2 regions of the Geodermatophilus sp. CPCC 206100 genome follow, and region 1 is predicted to be linked to the other one. Evidence: riboswitches for the same ligand, from Rfam matches in the RefSeq annotation. Region 1 holds a riboswitch; the other holds the start of a gene.

Region 1 (5,324 bases):
CGACCGTGCGCGCGACGCGTCACACGGGGCGCGGACGCGGCCGCCGCGGGGAGCTCAGCCGAGGCCCGGTGCCCGTGCGCCGAGGGTCCGCTCCACCGCGGCGGACCCGTGCAGGGCCACCGCCCGGCCGGCCCGCCCGGCGGCGTCGAGGTGGTCGAGCACGAGCTCGCGCGCGGGCGCCGACAGGCTGGTCACCGAGGCGGCGTCGATCGCGTCGACCCGCACCGGCTCGCGCCCGTAGCGGCGCAGAAAGGCCTCGACGGCGGCGCCGTCGACCTCGCCGGCCAGGCACAGCACCCGCCCGCCGGAGGTGTTGAGCAGGCGGACGACGCCGCGCCGCGCCGGGCCGTCGGTCGGGAGGGCGGTCACCCGGCCAGTGTCCCGCCGGTGCGCGGAGCCGGCCGGGAACAGCGGGCCCCCCTGCCCGGTTCGGGCCGACGCCGGAGGTCCTTGTCCCCGCGGCCCGCGGTGGCGGATCGTCCGGGCACCGCGCCGCGCCGATGCCCACTCCGAGAGGACCCGACATGACCACGACCAGGCCCGACCCGGCGACGTCGGAAGCCGAGCGCGCCCGCATCCGGGCGGCCCACCTGCGGCCGGCCGGCGAGCGCCCCGCCTCGACCGCGCGCGGGCTGCACCACACCGCGCTGATCAGCAGCGACGTGGAGCGGACGGTCCGCTTCTACCAGGACGTGCTGGGCTTCCCGCTGACCGAGCTCATCGAGAACCGGGACTACCCGGGCTCCTCGCACTTCTTCTTCGACATCGGCAACGGCAACCTCCTCGCCTTCTTCGACTTCCCGGGCCTGGACGTCGGCCCCTACGCCGAGGTGCTCGGCGGCCTGCACCACATGGCCATCAGCGTCGAGCCGCGGCACTGGGAGGAGCTGGTGCGGCGGCTGACCGACGCCGGCGTCGCGCACGAGGTGCACAGCGGGGTGTCGGTCTACTTCCGCGACCCGGACGGCGCCCGCATCGAGCTGATCGCCGACCCGCTGGGTGAGATGTACGGCACGCACGTCCTCTGAGCCGCCGGGGTCACGGCCGGCCGGATCCGTCGCGGCCGGCCGCGACCACCTCGGCGAGGGTCGCGCCGTCCCGCGCCACCCACGCGCGGCCGTCGTCGGTGAGCACGACGGGGGGCTGCAGGAGCCGCGGGTGCTCCGCCAGCAGGCCGGATCCAGGCGTCGGCATCGCGCGCCGTGTCGCGAAGGCCCAGCTCGCGGGCCGGCGACTCGGACATCCGGGTGACCTCCCACGGCTGGGGGTCGAGGGCGCTCAGCGCGGCCCGCAGCTCCGCCTCCGTGGGCGGGTCGCCCAGGTAGCGGCGCACCGTGTGCTCGACGCCGGCCGCCTCGAGCTCGTCCCGGGCGGTGCGGCACCTGGAGCAGGACGGGTCGAACCAGACCTCCACGCCGCCACGCCAGAGCCCGCCAGCGACCCGGGTCACCCGGTCGACTCGCTGCCGGCGATTGTCACAACTGCATAACGACGGTTACCGTGGGTGGTGTCCGGCGGTGTCACGCCCCCACCCGGGGGAGTCCGAGCGGACGCCGCCGAGTCGCCCTCCGGGGCGAGCCGGGGACCCACCGCAGTACTGGGGTGAATCCCGCCCGGGCGCGTCCCGGCCGGGTAGGGCTGCTTCCCGCCCGAACCCGTCAGCTAACTCGGTAGGCGGCATCGGGAGAAACGGAGAGCCGCCGGATGGCGCCCTCGGTCACTGCTGCGCGACCCCGCTCGGCCGGGCACGGCAGGACCCGAGGCCGCCCGCGCACCTGACCGCCCGCGGCCGTCCCGCCGCCCGCCGCCGCACACCCCCGAGCGCTGCTGTTCAGCCGGCTCCCGCCGGTTCCCCCGTGTGCTCGGCCGGCCGGCCCCGACGACCGTGGCCCCTGCTGCCCGCATCCCCCCGCAGCCGACCGTTCTCCCCGGTCCTCCTGCGCCCGCACCCCCGGAGCACCCACCACCCATGGACACCCGCACGACCCCGTCCGGCCGCGCTGCCCGCTCGCGCCGCCGCCCGCCCTCCTCGGTCCGCCGTCCCGGCCTGTACCTGGGCGTCGCCGCGGCCGGCGCCGTCCTCGTCCACGTCGTCGTCGGTGCCGAGCCCGCCGCCGTGGCCGAGGCCGGCGCCACGGAGTCGGTGAGCGTCGCGCAGGAACTCGGCCTCTCCGCCTCGGCGGGCCCGGTGGACCTGACGCGCGACCTCCAGCCCCTCGAGGACCTCGCGGCCACCCGCAGCACCCGCGAGGACGCCCAGGTGGCGGCCGCGCAGGTCCAGGCGGCCGCCGACCAGGCCGTGCTCGACCGGCAGCGGGCGGAGGCCGAGGCCGCCGCCCGCGCCGCGGCCGAGGCCGAGGCGGCCGCCCAGCGCGAGGCCGCCGAGCGGCAGGCCGCCGAGCAGCAGGCCCAGGCACGGGCCCAGGCCGAGGCGCAGGAGCAGGCGGCGGCCCCCGCGGCCGCCGCGCCGCCCACCGCCGCGCGGGCCTCCACCGCGGCCGCCGGCGCGGTCGCGAAGATCACCAACTCCGCCGGTGGGGTGAAGCCGCAGGTGCAGGCCGCCGCCAACGCGGTCGTGAGCAACGTGCCCGGCTTCGCCGGCAACACCATCGGCGGCACCCGCGCCAGCGCTGCCGACCCGGGCGGCCACCCCTCGGGGCTGGCCGCCGACTACATGGTGGGCACCGACGCCGGCCTCGGGGACGCGGTCGCGCAGTACCACATCGCCCACTGGGAGGAGCTCGGCGTGGACTACGTCATCTGGAAGCAGCGGATGCTGAGTTCGCCCGGCGGCGCGTGGAAGGCGATGGCCGACCGCGGCGGCGTCACCGCGAACCACTTCGACCACGTGCACGTCAACTACCGCGGCTGACCCGCCGGTCGGCCGCCGTCCGGAGGACGGCCTAGGGTCGGTTCCCATGCCGACGACGCCGGAGCAGCCGACCGCGGGGACGGTCCGGGACCTCGGGCTGCCCACCCGGGCGGTCACTGCCCTGACCCGCGCCGGGATCACCCGCGCCGACCAGCTGGCGCGGCTGACCCGGCGGGACCTGGCCGGGATCGACGGGCTGGGCGCCGGCTCCATCGCCGCCATCCGGCTCGTCGTCCCCGAGCCGCACCAGGACGGCGCGCCGTCCCGCTCCCCGGAGGACGACGCGGAGTCGCCCCGGGCCCTGCCGATCCCGTCGCTCGAGTCCCTGCGGGCCCCCCGCGGGCGCACGACGGTCGACCTGATCGTGCCCGCGACGCCGCCCCGCGACCCCGCGGTCTGGCCGGCTCCGCCGCCGCCGCGGCCTCCGGAGTACGCGGACCTGTGGCGCATCGGCCGGCGGGTCGCCGGCTCGGTCGCCGGAGCGCCCTGGCGGCTGGCCCGCGGCTCGGTGCTCGTCCCCGTGCGGCTGGTGGCGCGGCTCCTCGGGCACGGGCGCTGAGCGGTCCGGTCACGGGTCCGGCCGCCCCGCGCATCGGTGTCGTCGGCGCCGGCATCGTGGGCCTGGCGGTCGCCCGCCGGTTGGCGCAGCTGCGGCCGGACGCGCGGATCACCGTCGTCGACAAGGAAGCCGACGTGGCGGTCCACCAGACCGGCCGCAACAGCGGCGTCGTCCACGCCGGCCTCTACTACCCGCCGGGCTCGCTCAAGGCGCGGCTGTGCACCCGGGGCCGGGCCCTGCTGCGCGAGTTCTGCGCCGAGCACGGCCTGGTCCACGACGAGTGCGGCAAGCTGGTCGTCGCCCGGCACGCCGGGGAGCTGCCCGCGCTGGCCGAGATCGAGCGCCGGGCCACCGCCAACGGGGTGCCCGGCCTGCGCCGGCTCCCGGGGAACGCGCTGCGCGAGGTGGAGCCGGAGGCCGCCGGGGTGGCGGCGCTGCACTCGCCGCACACGGCCATCGTCGACTTCCGGGCCGTGGCCCGGGCCATCGCCGGGGAGCTCCGGAGCCAGGGGCACGAGGTCCGGCTGGGCTTCGAGGTCACCGGCGTGCGGCGGGAACCCGGCGGGGGAGTGGTGCTCCGCTCCGGGGAGGCCGACCTCGCCGTCGACCGGCTGGTGGTCTGCGCCGGGCTGCAGGCCGACCGGGTGTCACGCCTGGCCGGTGACGCGGCGGGCCCGGCCATCGTGCCGTTCCGCGGCGAGTACCTCCGGCTGGTCCCGGAGCGCCGCTGGCTGGTGCGCGGGCTGATCTACCCGGTGCCCGACCCCCGCTACCCGTTCCTCGGCGTCCACTTCACCCGGCGGGTGGACGGCGGGGTGGACATCGGGCCCAACGCCGTCCTCGCGCTGGCCCGGGAGGGCTACCGCTGGCGCGACGTGCGGCTCGGCGAGCTGGCCCGGACCCTCACCTGGCCGGGCACGCGCCCGCTGGTCCGGCGGCACTGGCGGACCGGCCTGGCCGAGGTCCACGGTTCGGTGTCGCGGCGGGCGTTCGTGGCCGCGGCGCGGGCGTTCGTCCCCGCGCTCACCGACGGCGACGTCGAGCGGGCGCCGGCCGGTGTCCGCGCCCAGGCCGTCGACCGGGACGGCACCCTCGTCGACGACTTCCGCATCCACCGGCTCGGCTCCGTCGTGACCGTCCGGAACGCGCCGTCCCCCGCGGCCACCTCCGCCCTGGCCATCGGCGAGTACGTGGCCGACCGGGTGCTCGCCGGCGACGCGGACTGACCCGCGTCCAGGAAGCCCACGGGGCCGTGCCAGCCGCGGCACAGGCTGCGCGCGCAGGCTGCTCCCGAGGCCGGAGACGCCGGCCCCGGACGAGGAGACCCTGTGCGCAAGAAGCTCGTGATCGCGGCCACCGCCGGCGCGCTGACCCTCACCGGCCTGGCCGTGGCCGTGCCCGCGCTGGCCGACGCGGATCCGGCCGAGGGCACGTCGTCCTCCCGGCTCGACCGGATCAGGGACGCCCTGTCGGGGCTGGTCGGCAACGGCTCGATCACCCAGGAGCAGGCCGACGAGGTGGCCGGCACCCTGGCCGCCGCCGACCTGAGCGGGCACGGCGGGCACGGCGGCGGCAGGGGCCTGGCGGTCGCCGGGGAGGCGCTCGGCATGAGCGAGGACGACCTGCGCTCCGCCCTCCAGGCCGACGGGGCCACGCTGGCCTCGGTCGCCGAGGACCAGGGCGTGGCGGTCGACACGTTGGTCCAGGCGCTGGTGACCGCGCAGCGGGAGCGCATCGCCGCGGCGGTCACCGACGGCCGGATCACCCAGGAGCAGGCCGACGAGCGCCTGGCCGACCTCGAGCAGCGGGTAACCGAGCGGGTCTCCGAGCCGCTCGGGGACCGCGGACCGCGCGGGGACGGCGACCGGCCGGCGCACGACTGACCCCTGCGGC
Region 2 (5,324 bases), on a different contig from region 1:
AGCACTCGGGCCGGCGGCCGGTGGCCAGCATCAACTTCGTCACCGCGCACGACGGGTTCACGCTCAACGACCTGGTCTCCTACAACGAGAAGCACAACGAGGCCAATGGCGAGGGCAACAACGACGGCGAGAGCCACAACCGCAGCTGGAACTGCGGGGTCGAGGGCGACACCGTCGACAAGAAGGTGCTCGCGCTGCGGGCCCGCCAGCGGCGGAACTTCATCGCCACGCTGATGCTGAGCCAGGGCGTGCCGATGCTCCTGCACGGCGACGAGCTGGGCCGGACGCAGAACGGCAACAACAACGGCTACTGCCAGGACTCCCCGCTGACCTGGATCGACTGGGACAACGTGGACGAGGGCCTGCTCGAGTTCACCAAGACGGCGACCCGGATCCGCACCGAGCACCCGACCTTCCGCCGTCGCCGGTTCTTCCACGGCCGCCCGGTGCGGCGCGAGGAGGGGGCACCGGTGCAGGACGTGGCCTGGCTGACCCCGTCCGGCGACCTCATGACCGAGGACGACTGGGACGCCGGGTTCGCGAAGTCGATCGCGATGTACCTCAACGGGCACGGCATCCGGTCCACCGACGAGCGCGGTGAGGACGTCGTCGACGACCACTTCTACCTGGCCTTCAACGCCTCGCACGAGCCGATGGACTTCTGCCTGCCCTCGGAGGAGTACGCGCAGGTCTGGACCGTCCGGCTCGACACCGCGGAGTTCGGCCAGGTCGAGCCGACGGAGCTCAAGCCGGGCGAGTCGATCACCGTGCAGGACCGGTCGATGGTCGTGCTCAGCGCCTCGCGGCGGGCGTGACCGTGTCCGCACCGCTCAGCGAGGACCGGCGGCGCGGCGTCCCGACCGCCACCTACCGGCTGCAGGTGACGGCCGACTTCCCCCTGGGGGAGGCCGCGTCCGTGGCCGGCTACCTGGCCGACCTGGGGGTGAGCCACGCCTACTCCTCCCCCCTGCTGCGCTCGGCGGCGGGGAGCACGCACGGCTACGACACCGTCGACCACGCGCACATCGACGAGTCGCGCGGCGGGCGGGCCGGCTTCGACCGACTGGTCGAGGCCCTGCACGAGCAGGGCCTGGGCCTGGTCCTGGACCTGGTGCCCAACCACATGGGCGTCGCCGACCCGGCCGAGGCGCCGTGGTGGTGGGACGTGCTGCAGCACGGGCGGGACAGCGCGCACGCCGGCGCCTTCGACGTCGACTGGGACTTCGGCGGCGGGAAGGTGCGCCTGCCCGTCCTGGGGTCGGCGGACGACGTCGAGAAGCTCGAGGTCGTCGCCGGCGGGGCGGGTGGGGACGGACCAGCGGAGCTGCGCTACTACGACAACCGCTTCCCGATCGCCCCGGGGACCGGGGAGGGCACTCCGCAGGAGGTGCACGCCCGCCAGCACTACGAGCTGGTGGACTGGCGGCGGGCCGACACCGACCTGAACTACCGGCGGTTCTTCGCGATCAACACCCTCGCCGGGCTGCGGGCCGAGGACCCGGAGGTGTTCGCCGCGACCCACCGGCTGGTGCTGGAGCTGGTCGAGGCCGGCGCGGTCGACGGCCTGCGGATCGACCACCCCGACGGCCTGGCCGACCCCAAGGGCTACCTGGACCGGCTGGCGGAGGCCTCCGGCGGCCGCTGGACGGTCGTGGAGAAGATCCTCGAGCCCGGGGAGGACCTGCCGGAGAGCTGGGCGACCGCGGGGACGACGGGCTACGACGCGCTGGCCGAGGTCGACGACGTCCTCGTCGACCCGGCCGGCGAGCCGGAGCTGACCGCGCTCGACACCGAGCTCAGCGGCCGGGCGGTCGACTACGCCCAGCTGGTGCACGACTGCAAGCGCGAGGTCACCGACGGGATCCTCGGCTCGGAGGTCGCCCGCCTGGTGCGGGTCATCGGCGAGCTGCCGGGCGTCGACACCGCCACGGAGCAGGAGGCCCTGGCCGAGCTGCTGGCCTCCTTCGCCGTCTACCGCAGCTACCTGCCCGACGGCCGCGAGCACCTCGACGCGACCGTGGCCGCGGTGCGGCAACGGCGCCCCGACCTCGGCGCGGCGCTGGACGCGCTGCACCCGGTGCTGTCGCAGGCCGGCACCGAGGCGGCCACCCGGTTCGAGCAGACCAGCGGCCCGGTGATGGCCAAGGGCGTCGAGGACAGCGCCTACTACCGCTGGGCGCGGTTCGTCGCGCTCAACGAGGTGGGCGGCGACCCGGCGCGCTTCGGCGGCACGGTGGCGGAGTTCCACGAGGCGCAGCAGCGCCGGCTGGAGCGCAAGCCGGAGTCGATGACCACGCTGTCGACGCACGACACCAAGCGCAGCGAGGACGTGCGCGCCCGGCTGGCGGTGCTGGCCGAGATCCCGGGCGAGTGGGCGCAGCTGGTGCGCCGGCTGCTGGACCGGCACCCGCTGCCCGACCGCCCGCTCGCGCACCTGGTGTGGCAGAACCTGGTCGGCGCCTGGCCGCTGTCGCGGGACCGGGCGCACGCCTACGCCGAGAAGGCCGCGCGCGAGGCCGGGACGTCGACGACGTGGACCGACGCCGACGAGGAGTTCGAGGCCCGCCTGCACGCGCTGGTCGACGCCGCGTACGACGACGAGGCGACGTACGGCGCGATCGAGGACCTCGTCGCCCGGATCGCGCCGTTCGGCCGGTCCAACTCGCTGGCGCAGAAGTTGCTGCAGCTCACCATCCCCGGCGTCCCGGACGTCTACCAGGGCACCGAGCTGTGGGACCTGTCCCTCGTGGACCCGGACAACCGCCGCCCGGTGGACTACGACCTGCGCCGGCGCCTGCTCGCCCGGCTCGACGGGGGCTGGGTGCCCCCGGTCGACGCCGAGGGGGCGGCCAAGCTGCTCGTCGTCTCCCGGACCCTGCGCGCCCGCCGGGAGCACCCCGAGTGGTTCACCGGTTACGAGCCGGTCGAGGCCACCGGGACCGCCGCCGGGCACGTCGTCGCCTTCGACCGCGGGGGCGCGGTGACGGTGGCGACCCGGCTGCCCGTGGGGCTCGCGGACGCCGGCGGCTGGGGCGACACCGCGCTGCAGCTGCCGAACGGGGCCTGGCGGGACCTGCTCACCGGGGACCGGTTCGTCTCCGACGCCGCGGGGATGCCGGTCGCGCAGGTCCTCGGGCGGCTGCCGGTCGCCCTCCTCGTCCGCGACTGAAGAAGGACCGCCCTTCCCCCCACGCCGCGCAGGCTCGGCGCGGGCCCCTGAAGGGCGGCCGCTCCAGCACGTCACCGGGCTCAGGTCGGGACCCGGGACGGGGCCGCACAGCACGGGCCACAGCATGACTCCTCGTCACGGGCCGGGGACGGTGTGCCGTCCCCGGCCCGGCCTGTCGCGCCACGCCGGGAGAACTCGCCGCGTCGGGCGGGCCGGATCCGCGCGGCCACCTACCGTCGCCCGGGTGCCCGGCCGACCGGCGGGGCACGGACGCCGTCCCGCCCAACCCCGTCCGGCGGCGTCCCCACCGCAGCACCGTGGACGGGGGTGGGGGACCCACTTCTGACGCCCCGCGCGTCTGGGGGTGAAGCCGCGTCAGCGCGGCCGGGCACCGATCGCCCGAACCCGACAGCTAACCCCTCCGGCGGCGATCGGAGGATCCCCTTGTCCCAGCACGATCGTTCCTTCCTGCCTGCCCGCGGCCTGCGCCGCGGTGCCGTCGTCCTCACCGGTGCGGCGGCCCTCTCCCTCGGCGTCCTCGCCGGTCCGGCCGCGGCCGCCGGCCCCAACGACTGGGACGCCGTCGCGCAGTGCGAGTCCGGTGGCAACTGGAGCATCAACACCGGCAACGGCTACTACGGCGGCCTGCAGTTCAGCCCGGGCACCTGGGCGGCCTACGGCGGCACGCAGTACGCGTCGCGGGCCGACCTCGCCACCAAGGAGCAGCAGATCGCCACCGCCGAGCGCACGCTCGACGGGCAGGGCCCGGGCGCCTGGCCCACCTGCGGCCGCGGCCTGGACCCGGCCGCGCCGGAGGCGGGTGCAGCGGCCCCGGCTGCCGCACCGGCGCCCGCCCCTGCCGCCGCGCCGGCCGGGAGCTACGTGGTGAAGGCCGGCGACACGCTGGCCGAGATCGCGGCGGCGCACGGCACCACGTGGCAGGCGCTGTACGAGAAGAACCGGCACCAGCTCAGCAGCCCGAACGTCATCCGCGTCGGCCAGGCGCTCGTGGTCTGACCGACGGCCGCTCGACCCGGGCCACGGGCAGCCGGTCCCCCGGCCTCCCGTGGCCCGGGGGGCGGGCCGCCCGGCGGACCCGCCCGTCGGGCACCCGTCCGCGGGCGACGTCCAGCGCCAGCGGCCAGTCGGGGTCGGTCCAGTACCCGCCGTGCCCGCCGATCCCGGTGACCGCGCGGGTCTGCAGGTCGAGGTCGGCCGGCACCGGGTCCAGCAGCCGCCACTCCGCCCCGCAGACCCGGCGGCCGGTGTCGGGGTCCAGCCAGTCCGGCTGCGGCGCCGCCGGGTCGTCGATCCGGCGGGAGGTGAGCGGCCCGCCGTCGCGGGTGTGGCCCCAGCTGGTGACCGGCCCGGCGACGGGGTCGGTGTCTCGGTAGAGGTTCACCCAGCGGAACGCGCCACCCATGCCGCGCAGCAGGTCGGCGTGCACGTAGTGCGGGAAGCCGCGGGCGAACTGCTGGCGCAGCTGCGAGCCGAAGGTCACCCACCGCACGCGGTCCCGGACCTCCTCGGGCAACCACAGCAGGGCCACCAGCGAGATCAGGCTGCCCTGGCTGTGCGCGGCGACGACGACCTCGCCGGCCGGCGCGGGGTTCTCCGCGGACCGCGGCGGCCCGTCGCCCGCGGTGGCGTCCTCGAGCGGGTCGGGCACACCCAGGTGCCAGCAGATGCGGCGGACCAGCGCGGGCACCACCTCCGAGGCGTACGGCGGCGGGACGAAGGGGTGCGCCGCGCGCGGCCAGAACGCGACGACGTCCCACACGACGTTGAGCCCGCGGCGGGCTCCCTCGGAGCGCAGCGCTCCGCGGGCGAGCAGCACGGTGCCCAGGCCGATGCCGAGCAGGGTGAGCTGGCCGAAGCCGATGACCACGTCGTCGCCGGTGACCGCGCCGCCGGACGGCGACTCGACCCCGGTGAGCAGGCTCAGGGGGAACCCCGGCTCCTCGCCCGCGCCGCGGCCCGCCCAGGCCGCGGCGCCGATCGCCACGGCGAGCACCAGCCCGAGCGCCGTCCACAGGGCCAGCACCAGCGGGACGCCGTTCTTCAGCCGGGCCGTCTGCATGGCCCGGCCGGTGCGCCGCACCCACGCGGGCGGCAGCCGCAGCTCCGGCGGGTCGCCGAAGGTCATGGCCGCCTC

The links. Region 1 has a riboswitch for cyclic di-AMP ahead of PGN05_RS13360 (hypothetical protein). Riboswitches for the same ligand answer to the same signal wherever they lie in the genome.
Region 2: it holds a riboswitch for cyclic di-AMP, as region 1 does, so the genes downstream of both, PGN05_RS18505 (transglycosylase family protein) here and PGN05_RS13360 (hypothetical protein) in region 1, are expected to answer to the same signal.

Annotation. Positions count from the first base shown of each region.
Region 1 is NZ_JAQISV010000023.1:99,429-104,752, reverse strand. Features, by position in the region: gene PGN05_RS13375 (hypothetical protein) at 55-369, opposite strand; gene PGN05_RS13370 (VOC family protein) at 525-1,028, shown strand; gene PGN05_RS13365 (hypothetical protein) at 1,039-1,194, opposite strand; cyclic di-AMP (ydaO/yuaA leader) riboswitch at 1,545-1,692, shown strand; gene PGN05_RS13360 (hypothetical protein) at 1,970-2,872, shown strand; gene PGN05_RS13355 (DNA-directed RNA polymerase subunit alpha C-terminal domain-containing protein) at 2,919-3,431, shown strand; gene lhgO (L-2-hydroxyglutarate oxidase) at 3,428-4,657, shown strand; gene PGN05_RS13345 (hypothetical protein) at 4,760-5,314, shown strand.
Region 2 is NZ_JAQISV010000041.1:50,810-56,133, reverse strand. Features, by position in the region: gene glgX (glycogen debranching protein GlgX) at 1-815, shown strand, start outside; gene treY (malto-oligosyltrehalose synthase) at 818-3,169, shown strand; cyclic di-AMP (ydaO/yuaA leader) riboswitch at 3,468-3,611, shown strand; gene PGN05_RS18505 (transglycosylase family protein) at 3,614-4,186, shown strand; gene PGN05_RS18500 (hypothetical protein) at 4,155-5,324, opposite strand, start outside.